DNA from 2 places in the Pseudoalteromonas sp. 20-92 genome. Region 1 is predicted to be linked to the other one. Evidence: predicted binding sites of a transcription regulator. Region 1 holds the regulator's gene; the other holds the start of a gene.
The links. The regulator sigma-54, encoded in region 1, starts transcription at its own class of promoters, with help from an activator protein. The targets are predictions, from matches to a motif close to GTTGGCACGNNNNTNGNNT.
Positions count from the first base shown of each region.

Region 1 (7,576 bases):
AATTTGCCAAGTGAACTTTTGGACAATGCTGTGGCTGGCTAAGTAATCCTTTACGGGTTGGTCTAAGCCATTTAAAGGTTTTAATTCTGGCTCCCAATGTGGGTTCGGTAAAAAGCGTGCATCAAAGACATAATCAGCTTCCTTAGGAATGCCGTGTTTAAAGCCAAATGACTCAAAAGTAACAATGAGTTGTTTATCTTTTTTACCCAGAATTTTTTCACGAATTGATTCAGCAAGTTGATGAACACTTAAATCACTCGTGTCGATCATATAGTCAGCGCGAGTAGTGAGAACATCGAGAAGTTCTTTTTCTTTTTTTATTGCTAAATCAAGAGGTAATGAGTCAACTGATAACGGGTGTAGACGGCGAGTCTCAGAAAAACGTTTAATTAATGTTTGATCCTCACTGTCTAGATAAAACAGAGTCGGTTTAGCAAAGCCAGGTAAGTATTCAAGGATATCGTTAAATTCATCTTGCTCTTTTGGTAAATTACGGACATCAATACTAACTGCAATTTTGTCGTAGTTATCAGATACACTTCTCACTAAAGAAGGTAGCAGATTAATTGGAATATTATCTACGCAATAATAACCTAAATCTTCAACTACGCGTAAAGCAACCGATTTTCCAGAACCGGAACGGCCACTTATGATAATTAATTCCATTTATCACCCATTATGTTAATTACGATTGTTCTACAATAACTTGATACAGTTCAGTATCTGATTTTGCGCTGCGTAACTGTTTACAAAAATCTTTATTATTTAGTTTATCAGCTATCGTTGCGAGCGTCTTTAAGTGCTGCTGGTTATCGCCATCAGGTACGATGAGTGCAACAAATATATCAACAGGGCGATTATCTATTGCATCAAAATTAATAGGTGTTTCGCTTACTAATACGAGTGCTAAAGGCTCTTCTGCGCCGCTCATTCGCCCGTGAGGGATTGCAATGCCTCTTCCTATACCAGTGCTTCCCAGTTTTTCTCTATTCATTAAGGCGCTGAGAATATCTTGTTGAGAAAGATATGGGAGCTTGTCATGAGCAAGTTGACTGATGAACTCTAAAATTCTTTTTTTACTATTAAAAAGGACCGCAGCTCTGCTGCAGTCCTGGCATATAAGTGAACTTAATTTCATAATATTAGTGTCGAGCAAGCTTCTCTTTGTGTTTAATAACTTGGCGATCGAGCTTGTCAATCAGCGAGTCAATGGCGGCGTACATATCTTGATGTTCAGTAGAGGCAAATAACTCAGCTCCACTTACATGAATCGTTGCCTCAGCTTTTTGGTTTAATTTTTCTATATCAAGAATGACATGAACATTATTAATATGATCTGAGTGTCTTTCTAGCTTCGCAAATTTGGTATTTACATAATCTCTTAATGAATCAGTTACTTCTACGTGACGACCAGTTAAGTTTAGTTGCATAAGCATTACCCTCTTTGTTTAGCGTCTTAAATCAAACTTTTTCGCTGATTTGACGGTGGAATAGCTAGAGATTCGCGATACTTTGCGATTGTACGTCTCGCTACTTTTATTCCTTGCTCAGCTAATATATCTGCAATTTTACTATCACTCAATGGTTTTGCTGAGTTTTCTGCTGCGATTAATTTTTTAATGAGAGCGCGTATTGCTGTTGATGAGCATTCGCCTCCATTTTCAGTACTTACATGGCTTGAGAAAAAATATTTAAGCTCAAAAATACCGCGAGGTGTATGCATATATTTTTGAGTTGTTACGCGTGAAATAGTTGATTCGTGCATTTCGACCATTTCTGCTACATCATTTAAAACCATTGGTTTCATGGCTTCGGGGCCATGCTCAAAAAAACCTTGTTGTTGCTTAACAATACAATTAGTTACTTTTAATAGTGTATCGTTTCTACTTTCTAAACTTTTAATAAACCATTTAGCTTCTTGTAGATGCGAGCGAATAAACTGGCTATCACCACTTGATTTAACGGTGCGTGACATTGCTGCATATTGGCTGTTGACTCTGATTTTAGGCATGCTATCTGGGTTTAGTTCAACAACCCAGCGACCTTTTATTTTTTTCACCGATACATCAGGAATTACATACTCAGATTCTTCTCTAACTATAGTATCCGCCGGTTTTGGGCTAAGAGTATGTATTAAAGTCATTATTTCTTTAAGCTCTTCTTCTTTGAGCTTTGTTTTTTTCATTAATGTACGATAGTCGCGAGCAGCTAATAGATCAATGTGCTCGGTTAAAATCATTTTTGTTTCATTAATATAGGGTGTTTCTTTATCGTATTGGTTCAGCTGAATACATAAGCATTCTTGTAAACTACGTGCTGCAATACCAACAGGGTCAAACAATTGAATTCGTTTTAAAACAGCTTCTATTTCGTCAAGTTCAACTTCGTTGTCTTCTTCGTTCTCTTGATTAAAACTTTCTAAAATTTCTTCGCAGCTCAGCGTTAAAATACCCGAATCATCGACGGCTTCAACAATCGCAATCGCAATCGCTTCATCGGTAGGACTAAAGGGAGTCAGTTGTAGTTGCCACATTAGGTATTCGTGGAGCGTTTCAGTTGAGGAGCCTTGGTATATAGATTCATCTTCAGGCATTGGTCCTGATGATGACGCTGGGGCTGCGCTCATATATTCATCCCAACTAACATCCATAGCCATTTCATCACCTAGCGTATCTTTAGCAAGTGCTTCACCACTGTCTTGCTCATATTCGCTCGGAACATCATCAGCATTTGCGCTAACAGTGACATCGTCGTTATCTGCTTTTTGCTCGTTTTTACCAGCAGAATCTTCGGCGTAATCTTGTTCTTCAACCTCTAATAGGGGGTTGCTGTCGAGTGCTTCTTGTATTTCTTGCTGGAGATCCAATGTACTGAGTTGCAACAGGCGAATTGCTTGTTGCAGCTGTGGAGTCATTGTAAGTTGCTGGCCCATGCGCAGCTGTAATGATTGCCTCATGTATCTCTAACAATCCTTTTATGTTGTTATAATTAATACTAGCAGATGCTTAAAGACATGGCGTAAATGTTACAGCCTAAATTGCTCGCCTAAATAAACATCACGTACTGTTTTATCGTTTAATACGTGTTCTGGAGTGCCTGATGCAATTAACTCACCATGAGAAACTATGTAGGCTTTTTCGCAAACATCAAGAGTTTCTCTTACATTATGGTCGGTAATTAACACACCAATACCACGATTTTTAAGATGTTCAATTATTTTCTTTATATCTAACACTGAAATAGGGTCAACACCAGCAAAAGGCTCATCAAGCAATATAAATTTAGGATCAGCGGCTAGTGCTCGCGCTATTTCAACTCGGCGACGCTCGCCTCCTGATAATGCCATACCTTGGCTATCACGAATGTGCTGAATACTAAATTCATCTAATAAATTGTTAAGTGTGTCTTCTCTTGCTTGCTTATTTAGCTCTTTACGTGTTTCTAAAATAGCCATTAAATTTTGATAAACAGTAAGCTTTCTAAAAATTGATGATTCTTGGGGTAAGTAACCAATGCCTAATCTAGCACGACTATGCATAGGTAAAAGAGTAATATCGTTATCGTCGATAGAAATCTTGCCTTTATCACTAGGTACAAGGCCTACAATCATATAAAACGTTGTGGTTTTACCTGCACCATTAGGGCCAAGTAACCCGACTATGCTGCCAGCCTTTACTTCCAGACCTACATTTTTTACAACTTCGCGGCCTTTATAACTTTTAGCTAATAGTTCTGCTTTTAATGTACTCATGGCTGACCTTTATCGTTTTTTTCTTTTTTAGTCTCAATAGGTACTAAAATAGTATGCACACGATCGGTTGAGTTTTCGTCTTTTTCAGCGCTAATTAATTGCTGTTGCATATCGTAAGTAATACTCTTGGCATTTATTTTTTGACCCGCTTGCGATACTTGTGCATCGCCAATAAGGGTTAAAAATCGTTTAGCTACATCATAACGAACTTCGTTTGCGCTGGCGCTCATTATAGTGCCATCAGTTTGTTTTTCTTCGAAATATGCAGGGCTACCAGTTGCAATTAGTAGCTGTTTATTATCGCCTAATTCATCACGTTTATGTACTTCTAAACGGTCGGCTGTAATACGGCGGTTGCCGTGAATAATCTCAACATTTTTTTCAAAAATTCCGACGTTTTCTTTTAATTGGCCTTCTTGTTTGTCGGCACTTATTGATATTTGATTCGCTGCAGGTTGAATCGCTTGTTCAGCAGCGCTAAGGTTGAAAGCTAGTATAAGTGTCGGAATAATAAGTATTTTTGAAATTTTATTGGTCATAATATATAGTTCGCGTATGGTTAATAAGTTTTATCACTTCAGTTTTTAAATCGGCTTCAAGGCCTTTACCGGTGATCTTTAAATTGGGTCCCGTAACAATAACGGGTTGCTCTGAACGCATCGTGAGTAGTTTTATATCTACTTGAATATTATCCGCATTAATCTTGTCTATCATTGCATTATCAGTAAGATTCTTGGCAACCACGTTACCTTCTAAAATTAATTGTTTTCCTTCATATAACGTTGCTTCGTCTGCATTTATTCGCCATGTTTGTTTTTCGTTATATAAGGTGAAAATGGGCTTTTCAAAAAAGGTAAAGCCTAACTGTTGATATAATTCCATTTTAGCAGCTGTAACTTTATGATTAATTTTACCATTTTCATCATAGGCCGTTTGTTTTAGCTCAATAGCAATATAATCAGGCTTAGCGATAACTTCAGCTTCAACCTGAGCTGTCATATTTGTTTGTGCAAAATAAGGGTACCAAAGCCAAACCATACAGCTGATGAATAAAACGCTTAAAATTATGCGCGCTGTATTCATGAACTAGTACCTTTGCTAGTAAGTGGTTTGTCGTTCTCTAGCATAAGTAAGTCGGTTAGTTCTCTCACTGCGCCAAAACCACCCAGCATCTGTGTCGTGTAATGTGATAAACGCTTGATTAGTGGGTGAGCATCGTTAACTGCAACGGCAAACCCGACTAATTCCATTACCGGCATATCGGGGCCATCATCACCAATGTAGGCAATTTGATCATCACTTAGGTGAAGCTTGTTTTTTAGCTCTTCGTAAGCAATAAGCTTGTTTTCTTGACCTTGATAAATATGTTGTACTGTTAAACTGGTCATACGTTGTTGCACTATCTGCGAATGGCGACCAGTAATAACAGCAACTTCAAAGCCACTGTTTATAAGCGCTTTAATGCCAAAACCATCTTTTGTATTAAATGCTTTGAGCTCTTCACCTTGATTGCCAAGATAAATTCGGCCATCAGAAAATACACCATCAATATCGCATATAAGTAATTTTACTTTTTTAGCACGTGCTTTTGCATCAGCACTCAGCGGTTGATAGAGTTCTTCAAATTGCATTTATAATACTCCTGCTTTTAATAAGTCTTGCATATTTAGTGCGCCAATAGGCTGGTTTTGCTCATTAACAACAATTAAGCCATTTATACGTTTGTGTTCCATTATATTAAGCGCTTCAGCAGCTAAAATATCTTGTGTCGCTGTTGTGCATGACCTAGTCATAACAAGGTCTATTTGTGTTGTATGAATATCTAGTCTTTGCTCTAAAATACGGCGTAAATCACCGTCGGTAAATAATCCCACTAGCTGATTACTTTTATCAACAATGGCTGTCATACCAAGGCCTTTGGCTGACATTTCAATAAGTGCATCTTTTACGGTTTGTGAGACGCTAATAATAGGTGTATTTGCGCCGCTGTGCATAACATCTTTTAAGGTTAGTAATAATCGTTTGCCTAAACTGCCCCCAGGGTGAGAAAGCGCAAAATCATCGGCGGTAAAACCACGAGCTTCTAACAGAGCCACTGCCATCGCATCGCCCATAGCAAGAGTCGCTGTAGTGCTCGCCGTTGGTGCTAACCCTAAAGAGCATGCTTCTTTTTCTACTTTAATGCATACATGTACATTTGCATGTGTTGCCATGGTCGATTTAGTATTGCCTGTCATGGCGATTATTTTTGCGCCAAGGCGTTTTAAAACAGGGATAATATTTAAAACTTCACTCGTCTCACCTGAGTTTGAAATAAGCATGACAACATCGTTTTTGGTGATCATTCCTAAATCGCCATGGCTAGCTTCGCCTGGGTGTACAAAAAAGGCAGGGCTTCCTGTACTTGCAAGTGTTGCTGCAATTTTATTACCTATATGGCCTGATTTACCCATGCCAATAACAATAATTCGACCTTCGCAGTCAAACATTAATTGGCATGCTTGATGAAAATTTTCATCTACATATTGCGCTATGTCATTAAGTGCTTGGCGTTCAATATTGAGAACACGAAGACCCTGTTCGATAAAGTTCAGCGTCGTCATTATTTACCCTACTTGACTAAAAATATACCCTTGGTAGCCCAAAAATGCGATAAGCAATAAGCCACCTTCCACTCTATTGATGCGTTGGGTGCCTCTAAAGTTCAATGACATGATGATAAGAGCAAATGTTGCACCAATCATAATGAGTATATCTCGACTCGCTACTGACGGATCGATAATGGATGGATTAATAATACCTGCGAGCGGTAACACAGCCAATATATTAAAAATGTTTGAACCAACAATATTGCCTAGAGCTAAATCATCTTCATTTTTTAATACACCGGCAATTGAAGCTGCAAGCTCCGGTAAGCTCGTGCCAATGGCAATAATAGTTAAGCCAATGACTAGATCGCTTAGGCCAAAGTATTTAGCTATGTCGACTGCGGAACCAATTAAAAAATGTGAGCTAACAGGGAGCAGAACCATGCCAATAACTAACCAAAATACCGCTTTTTTAGTTGGTACATCGTTAGGTACGTCGTCACAGGCTTCTGTTATAAATGGGTCATCTTGGTTTTTTGCGCGCAGTGAAATAATAATCAAACCGCCTATAAACACGATAAAGCCAATAAGTAAGGCGATACCTTCGGCTAATGAAAAATAATTGTCTGAAAAAATATACCAGGTAGCGAATGATATCAGCAAGACCAGTGGCATTTCGCGTTTTAATGTACTTGAAGATACAGACAGAGGTCTAAATAACGCTGTAATACCTAACACAAATAGAATGTTTGTTATGTTTGAACCGACAGCGTTACCAACTGCAGTATCTGTTTTATTTGCGAGCGCTGCAGAAGCGGAAACCATCATCTCTGGGGCTGACGAACCCATTGCCACAACAGTTAAGCCTACAATTAGGGTTGGTACGCCAAAGTTTTTTGCAAGTGCCGCTGCGCCATAAACAAACCTGTCTGCACTCCAAACAAGAGCCGCAAAACCAAGAATTAAAATAACAAACGAGGTAACCATTATATTAAGCCAGTTATTCAAAATACAGATGGCGCGAATAGTAACAAAAGCAAAGGTGAAAGTATAAATAAAAGAGTCAGGTCAACTCTAATTACAATAACTTGTTGAATAATATTTTAAGGCGCTTATATCAGCACCTTAAGCTGCAGTTAAGCCGTTATAAACGAGTCTTATACTCCTTTTTGCAAGTGTATTACAAAATCTTACGAATTGTTTTTTCCATCTTGGTTAAAAAAGCTTTAAAATAGGT
Region 1 covers NZ_JANJGQ010000004.1:19,646-27,221, reverse strand. Annotated here, with positions in the region: gene rapZ (RNase adapter RapZ) at 1-666, opposite strand, end outside; gene ptsN (PTS IIA-like nitrogen regulatory protein PtsN) at 686-1,138, opposite strand; gene hpf (ribosome hibernation promoting factor) at 1,143-1,430, opposite strand; gene NRL14_RS05340 (RNA polymerase factor sigma-54) at 1,457-2,956, opposite strand; gene lptB (LPS export ABC transporter ATP-binding protein) at 3,026-3,751, opposite strand; gene lptA (lipopolysaccharide transport periplasmic protein LptA) at 3,748-4,290, opposite strand; gene lptC (LPS export ABC transporter periplasmic protein LptC) at 4,280-4,834, opposite strand; gene kdsC (3-deoxy-manno-octulosonate-8-phosphatase KdsC) at 4,831-5,382, opposite strand; gene NRL14_RS05315 (KpsF/GutQ family sugar-phosphate isomerase) at 5,383-6,354, opposite strand; gene NRL14_RS05310 (calcium/sodium antiporter) at 6,358-7,326, opposite strand.

Region 2 (7,576 bases), on a different contig from region 1:
CTAAAACGAAAAAGCTCACTGTTCGTAATTGAATATGGTGACTTCCGCTTAAGAGCATAGATAAAAGGATTACCATCCCTTTGATAATCACCGTATTTAGTTCGTCTGTATACACACTTGACCAAAAGGTTTTCTTTTAAAGACTCAACAGGATTGCGTTCTATGCTTGTAACTAACCTCTGTTCGTGAGTTTCATTCAAGCTTACTTTGTGAGCCCTACAAATATCAATTCCCAATGATATATCCTAAGCATTTACATATACAATAGATATTACATTGTTAGCCCCGCTCACGAAAGATACTAACTTAATGTATGACTATTTTAATTAATAAAGATAAATGAATGCATTAAGACAATACTATCCCAACCTAAAAAGTTACAAACTCTTATTAATTTTGCTATTGTAAAAGTAGCACAGAGGTAGCACAGAGTAATTTAGGTTAGTAGATATTTACTTGGAAAGCTTGTAAAAGTGGTGGCCCCTCCCAGACTCGAACTGGGGACCTAACGATTATGAGTCGTGTGCTCTAACCAACTGAGCTAAGGGGCCAACTTTTATATAACTGCTAGGCAGTTAATTTTTGAAGCGTTCAGTCACAGAGCGACTAAAGCGGGTTGCAGTATAAAAACTTTTTGGGGGCTTGTCACTACTAAAAACCTTTATTTTAACAATCAGTAAGCTAACTGCTTAAATAGTAATCTTTTATGAGGGAGTAATGTGCAAAAATGAGGAATTTAGGAGAAGGGATTCATGCAAGCCAATTAAAAGTGCCTCTTTAAGCTGCATTTAAAATTGACTTACACAACTAATAATACAAATAACACAACGTTACTTTTTAGCAATAATATAAATGGCGTGTATTAACCCTGGGAAATAACCTAGCAGTGTTAATAAAATATTTAACCAAAAATGCATACCTAAGCCTACTTGCAAAAATACACCTAGTGGCGGTAATAAAACTGACAATATTATACGAATGATATCCATAACTTAACTCCTTTAAAATTAAAAAACAAAAAGCCCAGATTCACTGGGCTTTGAGTATAGTGCATTATTCAGCAACGATAGATAATTTATCTACCACGTCGCGCACATCTTCTGCATTTTTGGCAATTTTAACCGCTAGCTGTTTTTCAGCTTCAGATTCTACAGAACCGTTTAGAGTTACAATACCGTTATCGGTATCAACATCAATGTCTGTACCACCAACTTCCGAGTCAAATAGGAAGCGTGTTGTGATTACGGTGGTGATTTTAGCGTCTGTTAGGTCGTTATCACCATCATCCATCATGTCTTTGTCTGTGTTTTTGGTATCCATGTTTTTTACAACAGTCAGGCTGTTTTCAACATCGGATACGCCATCTAGGCTAAGTACAAGTTCTTCTGCTAACTCTTTTTCAATTTCGCTATCAACTTTACCTGTAAGTACTACCTTGCCATTTTTTACATCAGTGTTAATGTCAAAGTTGTTTAGATTAGTGTTCATAAGTAGCACTGTTTCTGCCTTACCATCAATCCAAGCATCTTTACTTTCGTTTTCCCAGCTGTTTGCTTGGGCACTCATAGCCGTAGTACCAAGAACTAAAGCCGCGATAATAGATTTGTTAAATGTTTTCATAATCTTTCTCCTTTTGATTAAAGACACTTTAACTAATGCGAACTTTAGGCCAACTAAATTTAACATTTAAATTCAATGGGTTGGAAATTTAAATCAACTAATCTCATGTTATAGCCGTGTAACTATTTACAGACTCATCGGTAAAACTTTCTCACATTGTGAAAATAGCTAGATAATTGCTGTTTTGGTTAATCTATCGTTAATATAACAAAACTAAAAACAGACTGAAAAATTAAGCCTCTGATAATTATTGAAATTATATTTGGTACGCCGTTTGCTTACTCACCACCAATAGTAAATATAATAAGGAATACCCATGTCTGTAAAAGTTGAAGACCGCCCAATAGAGCAAGTACGTGAACAAGTGATAGATCAATTAATTTATAATTACAGCCATGGCGTTATTTCAGTGGATGCATTTGAAAGACGCTTAGATGAGGCTATGGATGCAAGTAGTAATGAAGCTTTGTTAATCCTAGTTGAAGACTTAACACTTAATACCGATCAGCAATATAAAGCAGAAAAACAATCGCAATTTACTCCACATTATAGTGCACAGCAAAACAGCGATGATGATTTTACGCTACGCAGCATTTTGGGTTCTAACGAGCGCAGCGGCCAATGGGTTGTGCCAAAAAATATATACTTAACCAATTTTATGGGCTCTGTAGTGCTTGATTTTACTGATGCCATTTTTACCCATCAAAATGTAACGATTCACGTTAACTGTATTTTTGGTAGCGATGAAATTTATGTACCAGAGCATGTAAATGTAGTCTCTAAAATGTTTTGTATTTTAAGCAGCCTTGAAAACAAGTCGGTATCGCTTAACAAGCGCCAAGGACCCACTATTCATATTGAAGGTAAAGCAGTAATGGGGTCGGTTGAAGTTAAAATAAAACGCACCATAAAAGAGAAGTTTATGAGCTTTGCAAACGAGCTAAAAACACAACTTGGCGTTAATAATAACCGCTCATTATAATTTATCTAGCAGCGCGTTAGAGTCGATTAACCTTTAAGGTCAGATATTGCCTTAATTAGGTGCGTTTAATTGCTGCCCGAGATTTGTAACCTAAATAACCTGAACTCTGGATAATAAATCTATCTCAAGCAACTATTTTCAGTGCTAACTGCAGTCCTAGGTAGAGCCTTTCGTTAGCCTGTGTTTGGCATTTATACGTTGTTATTACCTATTTATAGGGAATAAGCACACCACATAGGTGTGTTCTACTAAAAACCAAACACACGGCTTAAAATTCAACTTCGAAAGATAAATAAGCCTAAGTTACTGCCTGACGTTTTATTATAAATCGTTATTTCGCTCGCTTGGTATATCACTTAAATATTCTACAAACTCTACTTCAAATCCAGCCGGATCGATAAAATAAACATTTTTTCTAAATGGGTTGTCACCGCCTTGTTTATCTATTTTAAAACCAACTTGTTGCAAACGCTTTACTACTGCATCTAAATTTTGGGTAACGTAAGCAAAGTGCGCTAAACCTAATTGATGGCCTGCTAAATCTCGGTTTTCACCTTCACCATGATCGCTCATTGCAATGTATTGTGTGTCATCACCAAAATGCACCCAGCGCCTTGGTTTACCATGCCAAGTGCCCCTACCTTCACTTCGGATTGACCAATGAGGGAATACCGCTTGATAAAATTTAATCATATCCTCAATATTATTAACCACTAAATTGACATGTTCTAAATACATAATGTGTCCTTCTTGATTGAGTATGCAAACACAATAAAACCTCAAGTTAACTTTAGGTAAAGTGGTTTTTTAGATTTATTTAAATTTTATACAGCCGCAAATATATATGCAGAACAATAAAGTATAAAAAACACACAAAAGTATTTAGGGTTTATTGTTTACTTTATGGCAGAAATCGCTAAAATACGCCGGCTGAAATATATAAACGTTCTTTTACAACCCAAAGGTAACTCCATGCATCCAATGTTAAACATTGCGGTTCGCGCTGCGCGTAACGCAGGCAAAATTTTACTTCGCGCAAGTGAAGATTTATCAAAAGTTGAAGTGCAACAAAAAGGCGCTAACGACTTAGTAACTAACATTGATAAAGAAGCTGAAGCCGTAATTCGTGACACTATTTTACAATCTTACCCAACTCACTCGATTGTTGGTGAAGAGTTAGGTGAGCATAAAGGCAAGGATGATGATTACCAATGGATTGTAGATCCTATCGATGGAACAACTAATTTCATCAAAGGCATCCCTCATTACGCGGTTTCTATCGCACTTAAAGTTAAAGGTCGTTTGGACCAAGCTGTTATTTATGATCCAATTCGTGGTGAGCTTTTCACTGCTTCTCGTGGTCAAGGCACTCAGCTTAACAGCAAACGTCTTCGTGTAAGCAAAACTACCGTTCTTGCGGGCACTGTACTTGCTACTGGTTTCCCTTTCAAAAATAAAAACCACATGGATGCATACACTGAAGCGTTTAAAGCATTGTTTGTACACACTGCTGATATTCGTCGCGCAGGTTGTTCTGCACTAGATATGGCATACGTTGCAGCGGGTCGTGTTGATGGATTTTTTGAAATTGGTTTAAAACCGTGGAATTCTGCAGCGGGCGAACTAATGGTTAAAGAAGCCGGCGGTATGGTTGTAGATTTTGCTGGTGGTAATAACTATAGCCACAGCGGTAATATCATCTGTGGTTCACCAAAATTGACTCAAGCGATTATTCGTGAAATTCGCCCAGTATTAACTGAGTCGTTACTTCGCTAATTTAATGCTACTAATACTAATCTGCATAAGTATTTGAACAATTTAACGAATTAAATTTCCCTACCTAAGTAGATTGGTACAACAGTATACTAAAAAGGAGCACAGGCTCCTTTTTTTGTGTCTAAAAATAAGGGTTATCAAGCTTAAGCTCTATTGTTTTACCTTTTGTGTAAGGTAATGAATTAAGCTCTGTCGCGAAGTACTCATAAAATAGCGCATCAAATTCACCATTTTTTTGCATGATTTTAAGCCCTTTTTCAATCGCTTGAGCCAGTTCGGGTTTATTTTTTGAGACAAAATAATAAAGCCCAGTTGGATAGCTAATGTATAAATCTGGCACTATTACTAAATTCTTATCTTTTAAATCCATAAGCTCTGAATTAACTTCGATGAATGAGCGCGGAAAATAATCAATCCGCCCCTGACTTGTTAATGCAAACATCGAGTTTAAATTAGAAAGTGGCCTAACACTTAGTCCATTGTTAACTAATATCCGCATGTCAGGCCAATCATGACCTTGCACTGCAATAAGCATTGATAATTGCTCAACAGAGGTAATGCCTTTAAATTTATCTACATTTTTTGTATTCGTAAGCAGTGCTCTTTTACCAATATACCCTTTAAATAAAGGGATTTTAATTGCAATCGCCAACGACTCTCGCTCAGGGCTACTCATGCTCCAATATAAATCAAGGGCGTTCCCATCAAGTGCCATAAGATTTCGTTGTTGATGAGGGTGAACTGGCACTAAATTTATTTCAGCTGAGTAATCGGCTCTTATAAGTGCTTTTGAGAGTAATTCATTGAGGTAGTCGTCACGCGTAAAATGCGAGTGTTGATCTTGAGGGACATTAATAATATTGACTTCGCTTGCTATAGCACTACACACAAACAAGCTTACAACGCTAACCAGATACTTAAATGGCAACATAATAATCACCTACTTTGTTAAACTACCTTTTTACTATTTGCTAAACGCACCACCGCTGGTGTAGGCCTTCTTCGCTTACAGATAAAAAGATAGCTATGACGGTATCGTTTTGCCTCTTTTTTAGCATCAGTCGCTAATGCAGCTACTTGATGACTATTTTTACACTGTTGTAAATCAGGTTCAACCAAACCAATCGATAAGGTCAGTAAAGGGACAAATTGCTTTTCACCTTCGCGATTTGTAGCCCAGTATCCTTTGCTTTTAATATGCTCAGGAGTAAAAAATAGCTGTGACTGCAATTCAAACCGTTCAATAATTGTATTGCAAATTGTAACTGCATCACTTTGGTCAAACACAACCATAAAGTCATCACCGCCAATATGTCCTACAAAGTTAGCACTGTTTGTGCAAGCTTGCACTGTTACATCGGCTAATAATTTAATTACACTATCACCGCTGGCATAACCATATAAGTCATTAAATTGTTTAAAGTGATTTAGGTCTATATAAGCTAATGAAAATTTTAACTTATTACGCAGCCTTTGCTCTATAGCTTCATTTATAGCAACATTACCTGGTAGCATAGTAAGCGGATTAGCGTGCTGTGCGTGGCGAATTTTTTCTTCGGTAATATGTTTTAAAATATCTCTCAGGGGCGCTAATCCCAAGTATTTATTATTGCGTGTAATAACTATATGCCTGCGTATATCAAAATCCTGATCTGTTATTTGCTTACTTACGACATCAAGCATTTGATTCTCGTCAACGACTAATGGTTGCTTGTCCATTAATTCTGTAACTGGGCGTTTATCATAAAGTGCGTGCCCGTAGGGGGCCGCAAATACTTCCGTTAGCTGATCTTTATGAAGTAAACCAATTGGCTGGTCATCTTGATTTAATACTGGGATACTAATAATTGATTTGTCTTGCTCAAATAGCTTGTGAGCATCCTTACAGCGTGTTTCGCTATCAATTGCTGACTGAGTTAAAGCAAGATACCCTATTGCCATTGATTGCTCACAGAGCGCCTTTGCTTTAAATGTTAGTGCTTGTATTTGCTCAGAACTAAAGTCATAACTTGGTCGTAAACTGGGCCTTTCGAGTAAAAATCCCTGTACGTTACTAATACCTAAGCTCTCAACTAACGCCAGCTCCTCCGGACGCTCAATACCTTCTGCAATAACGGCTGTATTAGTTGCTTTAGCAAGTATAGTGATTGATTTTAAAAACTCTTTTTTAACGTCACTCTCATCACAAAAATCAATAAAATAGCGATCTATTTTTACAAAATCTGGACATAACTCAGACCACTGCTTTAACCCTGAGTAGCCAGCGCCTAAATCATCAATAGCAATGGTAAAACCAAGCTCTCGATAATGAGCAATTGTTTTTAAAAGTAAAAACCCATCATCAACTTTCTCTTGCTCAGTAACCTCAATCACAACTCTGTTCGCAGCTAATCCAAATTGCTCAATTAAATGCAACGTTTCGCCTTTGGGGTGACACGGATCGAGTAAAATTTTAGGGCTTACATTTAAAAAGAGCTTGCCTTGGAGGTTTAATTTTACAAAGTTTTCGATTGCTTTAGAGCGACATAATAATTCAAGTTCTGAAATTAATGCATGCTGATGAGCCACTTCAAATAACTTATTCGGCATTTCAAGTGGACTATTTTTAGGACCGCGACTGAGCGCTTCGTAACCAATAATACTTTGATTAGATATATTAAAAATAGGCTGAAATAATGTCGTTATTTCAGCATTATTTAAAATATACTCTAAAACTTTGTGTTGTACGGTCACGTCGGACTCTAATTATAATTTGATAAGAATAATAAAGTAGCAAGCCTGTATTACAATTTTATTGCACTGAAATAAACGCCACGCAATAAAAAACCGCTCAACAGAGCGGTTTTTTTAACAGTTACACAACCATTACGGCATAGCGTCTTGGTCTGCACCTTCTTTTTCAATTACTTCTGGTATTAAATCTTCTTTGCTTACGCCCATTGCAAGTGCAACAGAGCTGGCAACATAAATAGAAGAATAAGTACCAATAAACACACCAAATAACAATGCAGTTGCAAAGCCATGAATAGTTTGTCCGCCCCATGCAAACAAGGCAATCAATACTAAAATAGTGGTGATTGATGTTACAAGTGTACGGTTAAGTGTTTGGGTAAGTGAAATATCAATAATTTCAACTGTGTCGTCAATGCGTACTTTACGGAAGTTCTCACGAATACGGTCCGACACAACAATGGTATC
Region 2 covers NZ_JANJGQ010000019.1:82,326-89,901, reverse strand. Annotated here, with positions in the region: gene NRL14_RS15270 (phosphoribosyltransferase) at 1-236, opposite strand, end outside; tRNA gene NRL14_RS15265 (tRNA-Ile) at 475-551, opposite strand; gene NRL14_RS15260 (YqaE/Pmp3 family membrane protein) at 831-989, opposite strand; gene NRL14_RS15255 (BON domain-containing protein) at 1,054-1,620, opposite strand; gene NRL14_RS15250 (LiaF domain-containing protein) at 1,937-2,602, shown strand; gene NRL14_RS15245 (VOC family protein) at 2,924-3,340, opposite strand; gene suhB (inositol-1-monophosphatase) at 3,575-4,378, shown strand; gene NRL14_RS15235 (ABC transporter substrate-binding protein) at 4,500-5,309, opposite strand; gene NRL14_RS15230 (GGDEF domain-containing protein) at 5,327-7,111, opposite strand; gene secF (protein translocase subunit SecF) at 7,244-7,576, opposite strand, start outside.
Region 2: the regulator sigma-54 is predicted to act here: its motif matches at 1,882-1,900, upstream of NRL14_RS15250 (LiaF domain-containing protein).